2 linked regions of the Paraglaciecola sp. L3A3 genome follow. The protein of the gene in region 1 interacts with the protein of each later gene in a pairwise test. Links are inferred from orthologs where the notes say so. Each region holds a gene or a part of one and is shown in the gene's direction. Other genes may lie near its edges.

Region 1 (3,496 bases):
ACGAAATTTTTCGTGTACAGCAAGGCGGATTGTCGTACGTAATAACGTGTTATTGCTAGACTCTCCTCCAACGCGGCTAGGCACAAAAAGAGCGTTATCGAGAGGTTTGGCTTTTCCAGTATTCGGGTTAAGTTACTTAAAGGGCGAGGTTAATACCTACCATCGCCCTGTAATTAAGCTAAATTAGTGGATAAAAGGAATTATTCTTCCATTAATGCTCTGGCAATTGTTCTAAACCCTTGAGCTGTAGCACCTACAGGTAGTAATGCCGTCCCCGCTGGGTTGTAAGCAGCAGCTAAATCTATATGTAACCAACCTGTACCTTGTTCATTAACAAAGCGAGATAAAAAACCTGCAGCATTTGACGCGCCACCGGCACCCCCGCCTTTACGTACATTACTGTTTGCAGTATCTGCAAAGGCCGATGGGCATTTGTCTCTGTGCCACTTTTCTAAAGGCAATGTCCAAGAAGGTTCAAATTCTGCAGTGGCATAATTAATTGCACGTTGTGCTAATGGTTTATCTAAGGCAAAAAATGCGTTGTATTCATTGCCTAGAGCTACATGCGCTGCGCCTGTAAGAGTAGCTGCGTCAATAATTAATGGAGAGTTTGTTGCACTGGCAGCCATGAGTCCATCTGCTAGTACCAGTCTGCCTTCTGCATCAGTATTCACCACTTCTACTGTTGTGCCATTTTTGTAAGTGATAATGTCACCTAACTTGTATGCATGGCCACTGACTAAATTTTCTGCACAGCACAAAATCAATTTAACTCGCTTATTTAAGCCTCGTAAAATTGCTAAACCTAGACCGCCTGCAACTGTCGCTGCACCACCCATGTCACATTTCATGGTGACCATACCTTCACTACTTTTCATACTGTAACCACCGCTATCAAAGGTAATCCCTTTGCCCACTAAGCAGGCCGCTATTGGTTCGTCTTCTTTGCCTGAGGGGTTAAAGTCGAGTTCTAACATGACAGGTGGTCGAGAGCTCCCACGGCCAACATGATATATGCCAAACCAACCTTGTTTGGCTAGTTCTTCACCCTTGTATTCAGTTGCTTTTATTGAATGGGAAGTAAGCGAACGTAACCAATTAGTGCAGGACTCAGCTAAGATTTCTGGGGATAAATCTTCAGGCGATAAATTGATTAAATGACGGGTGAATGTCATGCACTTGTATCTATTAATTAATTCGGCCTTATTCTCGTCGTCACACCAGGTAATATGATCTTGTTTTCTAGTGGTGGTGAAACTTTGCGCAAAGGCCCACTGTTGTTCAATCTCCCATTTTCCAGTGAGACACACTTGCATTATGCCTAAACTGTCGAGTTGGCGTGCTGCTTGTTGGATACTGGCAAGAGAATTAGCCTCATCCTGCAGATGAATTTGCGCCTGGTTAGCATTAATAGAAACAGCCGAGGTTGGGGCGTAACATGCCTCAGGAGCTTGGTTGGTAAGGGAAATAGATAAAGTAGACATGTTGACTCCAAAATAATTTAACTTTGTTAGAATACCATGCAAAATTGACTTAGTTAGCAAATATGTATTTTTCTGAAAACTTGATCCAAGGCACATTAATAAAACGTTACAAGCGCTTTTTGGCTGATGTAGAACTAGCAGACGGCAGCATAGTTACCGCACACTGCCCAAATACAGGGGCAATGACTGGCTGTGCAGAGCCTGGTTGGCAGGTTTGGTTATCCCCCAGTAATAATCCCAAACGTAAATTAGCTTATACATGGGAATTGGTATTAACTGATCAAAACCATTGGATTGGGGTAAATACCCATAAAGCTAATGGGTTGGTAAAAGAAGCATTAGAGCAAGACAAAATCCAAGAATTAATGGGTTATGAAAATATTAAAGCAGAAGTTAAGTTTGGTGATGAAAATAGCAGAATAGATTTTTTATTATCTGCTGTAGATAAAGTAGATTGCTACGTAGAAGTTAAATCAGTGACCTTATTGGAGCATGATTTTGGTTATTTCCCAGATGCTAAAACATTAAGAGGCCAAAAACATTTAAGGGAATTAAGCTCTATAGCAAAACAAGGCAAACGAGCGGTATTATTTTTTTGTGTGCAACATACTGGTATTGGATCTGTACAAGTTGCCAAACATATTGATAAAAATTATGCCGATGAGTTATGCCAAGCTGTAGCAAATGGAGTAGAAATTTTTACTTACGCTTGTCAAATAAATTCAAAAAAAATCGTTATAAATCAACCGTTGGAGTTTTTTTATCCAAGATGAAGGTTGATTTTTTTTATCACATACCCATATAGCCTGCTCAAAATTGTTTTCTTTCTGATGGAATATGCGAAGAGCAAACAATTGCCAGTGTAAAGGCTTTCTGATATACATAGCCGCCTGCACATTATTGCTCGTGCTGTAGTTTAGGAGAATTGGCAAATGCCAACAACAAACACAAATAAAACACTTGGATTATTAGCTTTAGCCGGATTGACTCCTTACCAGGAGAAAAAAGGCGAAGAGTATATGAACGATGCTCAACTTGAGCACTTTGGATTGTTACTTAAAGCATGGCGTGACCAGCTTCGTCAAGAAGTTGATCGTACTGTTCACCACATGCAAGATGAAGCTGCTAATTTCCCAGATCCAGTTGATCGTGCTGCTCAAGAAGAAGAGTTTAGTCTTGAACTGCGTACTCGTGACAGAGAACGTAAATTAATCAAAAAAATTGAAAAAACTCTTAAAAGAATTGAAGAGGATGATTTTGGTTTTTGTGATGCTTGCGGTATCGAAATTGGTGTTCGCCGTCTTGAAGCTAGGCCTACAGCTGATATGTGTATTGACTGTAAGACTATGGCTGAAATAAAAGAAAAACAACTTCAGGGTTAGTTTTTCATTATGCCTACCAAGTTACGATGCTTAACTCATATCGTGACTTGGTGAAGTATGCTTTTGTTGACTATTCTCAGTTAATTCGTGTCTTCATCTAATTTAGCTTCATCTCAATATGTTGGACGTTTTGCTCCATCACCTTCTGGCCCTCTGCATTTTGGCTCTCTAGTTTCAGCTTTGGGTAGTTATCTACAAGCAAAAAAAAGTAATGGTAAGTGGTTACTTCGCATTGAAGATATAGATCCTCCAAGGGAAGTGCCTGGTGCTGCTGACAATATTTTAAGATGTTTAGCTGCTCATCATTTGTTTTGGGATCAAGATGTAGTGTATCAAAGCCAACGTAGTGAACTTTATATAGAGAAACTCGATTGGTTATCGCAGCATGGCTATACGTATTTATGTGCTTGTACCCGTAATCAATTGGCTAATTTGTCGACTTCTCAATTATGCCAATGCCCAGAAAAAAAATTGTTTGCGCAAGATTGTGCTGTTCGTTTCAAATATTTATCTCCTGTACAGAAAATGGAAGATCAGTTACTAGGCAGGGTCAATTTTGATTTAACAGATTTACCGGCACAATTTGCTCTGAAGCGCAAAGATGGTTTGTTTGCTTATCAGTTGGCTGTT
Region 2 (3,581 bases), 4.6 Mb from region 1 along the record:
ATAACTACAATGGCTTGTTATTACTGCTGTTTATCGTAACCTATGTGAATTGATTTGTGAGGATTAGTATGAGTACATTTAGCTGGAAACGTGCAGTGATTAAAGTAGGTAGCAGTTTAATTGCGCCTAGTAATAATCAATGTAGCACCCAGTATTTAGCGGCCATTGCGCAATTTATCAGCGAAAGTCGTAAACAAGGAAAAGAGGTGATTTTAGTCTCTTCGGGCAGTGTTGCCGCAGGAAAGGGTAAAATCGCCTATAAACACAAACCTTCAATAGCTGAAAAACAAGCCATGGCCGCTATTGGCCAAATGCAAATGATGGCTAATTGGGCGGGGTTATTCGATTTTGATTGTGCACAAATCTTACTCACAGCAGATGATTTACATAATCGTACTCGTTACGTCAATATTAAAAATACGCTCAGAGAATTATTAAAAAACAACGCCTTACCCATAGTAAACGAAAATGACACTGTGGCCGTTAATGAGTTAAAAGTGGGCGACAATGATAACTTGGCGGCCTATACCGCATTAGTCGCAGAAGCAGATACCTTAATTATTTGTTCTGATATCAACGGTTTGTATGATGCCGATCCACGAAAAAATGAAAATGCTAAACTGATTTCTGAAGTCTCACATATAGATCAAGCTATTTATGATTTGGCTGGCGGTGCGGGCAGTGATGTGGGTACAGGCGGTATGCAAACTAAGATTCAAGCTGCTGATAAATGTGTAAATTCTGGCATTCAGACCTTGATAGTTAACGGTCGAGATGCCAACGTATTTAAGTTATTAGCAACAGGCACTGTACCTGGCACTTTGTTTAAAACTACAAAAACGCAAACTAGTGCCAGAAACACTTGGCTTAGACACACCTTGAAAGTGAAGGGGAACGTGCATATTGATATAGGAGCGAAAGATGCACTTTTAGATAAGGGCGCTTCTTTGTTGCCATCTGGTATCATAAAGGTTGATGGACAGTTTGCATCTGGTGATGCAGTGAATATTAGTTTTGAAAATAAAGCCATAGCTAAAGGGCTAGTCATGTATAACGCTGCAGATTTATGCGCAATACAAGGGCTAAAAAGCAATCAAATTGAAGCCAAACTAGGCTACTCTTTGAGCGAAGCTGCAGTACATAGAGACGATCTAGTTCTGCTGTAACGATCAAAAATCAATGTCATAACATGACACCGAATAATTAATTATCGAGGTATACACATGAGTTTCTCTATTGCCGAAGCGGCGCAGCAAGCCAAAAAAGCTGCACGCCAAGTTGCTAATTTAAATGCTGAACAGAAAAATCAGTTATTAACAGATATCGCTGAATCCTTATCTGCCAACACACCGAGCATTTTAGCTGCAAATGAGAAAGACTTGGCCGCAGGAAAAGAAAATGGTTTAGATGCAGCAATGTTAGATCGTCTAGCCCTTGACTCTACTCGTATCCAAGCTATCGCAGATGCCGTACTCGAAATTGCCGGACAGGCAGATCCTGTAGGAAATATCTCTAGCATTCAACGTATGCCAAGTGGTATTCAAGTGGGTAAAATGCGCATTCCATTAGGTGTAATTGCGATGATTTATGAATCTCGCCCTAACGTAACAATAGACGCAGCAGCTTTATGCCTTAAAGCCGGTAATGCTGTGGTTTTACGTGGTGGTAAAGAAGCCATTCACTCAAACTTGGCGTTAGCCGAATGTATTAAATCAGCTTTGGCCAAACATCAAATCGATCCTGCTGCAGTGGTAGTCATACCTGATACTGACCGCGCCGTTATGAATGAATTGATGACATTAAACGAGTCTATTGATTTGATTATTCCTCGTGGTGGTGAAGGCCTAATTCGTTTTGTTTCTGAAAATAGCCGTATCCCGGTTATCCAGCACTTTAAAGGTGTTTGTCATTTATATATAGACAGCGATGCCGACCAAGCTAAAGGTTTGAATATTCTTAAAAATGGTAAAACGCAACGCACCGGCGTATGTAATTCACTCGAAACATTAGTGGTACATAAAGATGTAGCCGCGTCATTTTTGCCTAAAGCTGCCGCTATGTTAGCCGAGCACAACACTGTGATACATGCTTGTGAAAACAGCATAGGTTATTTTGCTGGTGCAACCGCCGCTACAGTAGATGATTGGCATGCTGAATATTTAGCTATGGAAATCGCAGTAAGAGTAGTTGACGATTTTGAGCAAGCAATTGAGCATATTGAAGAATATAGTTCTGGTCATACCGAGGTAATCGTTTCTCAAGATTACTCAAAAACCCAAGAATTCATTCGCCGCATTAACTCTGCAGTAGTCATGGCCAATGCTTCATCTCGCTTCTCTGACGGTGGTCAGTTGGGCTTAGGTGCTGAAATTGGTATTTCTACTAGTAAATTACATGCCTACGGCCCTATGGGCGCAGAGTCGCTTACTACCGAGAAGTTTATTGTGATGGGTGATGGTGAAGTTCGTCAATAAAATTACTTAGCCTGAGAACCGGGTTCCCCCTGGCTCAGGAGATTTAATAAAAGCTTGGTAGCGATGCTACTGAGCTTTTGCTAAACCCATTTCTGGAATAGCAAAGCCTATTTTTAATATCAATTATTAGGTAATCGGCTTGATTATTTTAATCATCATCAAAATCGTCCTCATAATCTTCTTCGTCCCAATCTGAATATTGTTCAGGAAAAAAATCACTTCTAGACACAATATGCGGATATTCAATATTCTCAACGGGAGCAAAAGGTTGCTTGCGGGTTTTATTGATCTGAAATAACCAGCTATCACCGTAATCAAACAAGTAAAACATCTTCTTCCCTTTGGCAGCTTGGGTAAAAGATTCAATACTAGTATTTACTATTTGCTGTTCATTACATACAAAGCTATTCCGCTCATAAGCACGTTCCGTTTTAGCAATAAAAAATTCATACATATGATCGTTATCAAATTCTACTGCTCCTTGGATGATAAAATGTAAATCTTCCAGACTTGTATCGCCATCTACTTCAATAATACATTCCCAATAATTTTGTTCCCTTGGGTCTGGTAGTTTGATTTTAATGGTATTTATCACAAATACAGATAATCCTATTGGTTGAGTAAGCTTATATGATGAGGGCTTAGTGAATCTAATTAACCTGAGATTAGGTTAATTACCGTGAAAATTAATAATGATATCCATAGGATATTATCGCTAAATATGTATTTGATATAGCGTAACTCAAATAAAAATGATCAAAGAAGTTATGTCATAGAAGTTCGTTTAAATTTTAGTTAGATTAAATAGAGAAAAGTGAAAGTTGTTGTTATATTTTGAGCAAGGTCACAATAATTTAAAGGAATAAAAATGAGCAGATTAATTAATCAAAATGGCTTAAACCTAGTAAAGCAGTTTGAAGGGCTTTATACCGATGCCTATATATGTCCCGCAGGTGTGCCGACTATAGGGTATGGGCATACGCAAAATGTACAAATGGGCCAGTCTATTACCGAGCAAGAAGCAGAAAATATTCTACAAGATGACATGCAGGCTTTTGCTATAGCGGTAGAAAAGGCAATCAGTGTTGAGCTAAATGACAATCAATT

Evidence for each region.
Region 2: the proteins of sfsA (region 1) and GQR87_RS21145 interact in binary tests that used the Escherichia coli proteins (3 or more experiments, as listed by UniProt). The link is inferred for Paraglaciecola sp. L3A3 from one-to-one orthologs.

What each region holds. Positions count from the first base shown.
Region 1 is NZ_CP047023.1:464,700-468,195, forward strand. What follows is about bases 516-3,401. They hold sfsA (DNA/RNA nuclease SfsA), read left to right. Parts: upstream 516-1,546; coding sequence 1,547-2,257; downstream 2,258-3,401. Other genes in these bases: pepB (aminopeptidase PepB), read right to left, coding at 516-1,484; dksA (RNA polymerase-binding protein DksA), read left to right, coding at 2,417-2,866; gluQRS (tRNA glutamyl-Q(34) synthetase GluQRS), read left to right, coding at 2,954-3,401. In the rest of the region: more of pepB, read right to left, coding at 201-515; more of gluQRS, read left to right, coding at 3,402-3,496. UniProt on the Escherichia coli protein: Binds to DNA non-specifically. Could be a regulatory factor involved in maltose metabolism.
Region 2 is NZ_CP047023.1:5,069,694-5,073,274, forward strand. What follows is about bases 378-3,348. They hold GQR87_RS21145 (glutamate-5-semialdehyde dehydrogenase), read left to right. Parts: upstream 378-1,223; coding sequence 1,224-2,474; downstream 2,475-3,348. Other genes in these bases: proB (glutamate 5-kinase), read left to right, coding at 378-1,166; GQR87_RS21150 (hypothetical protein), read right to left, coding at 2,623-3,069; GQR87_RS21155 (glycoside hydrolase family protein), read left to right, coding at 3,343-3,348. Also shown: more of proB, read left to right, coding at 69-377; more of GQR87_RS21155, read left to right, coding at 3,349-3,581. UniProt on the Escherichia coli protein: Catalyzes the NADPH-dependent reduction of L-glutamate 5-phosphate into L-glutamate 5-semialdehyde and phosphate. The product spontaneously undergoes cyclization to form 1-pyrroline-5-carboxylate.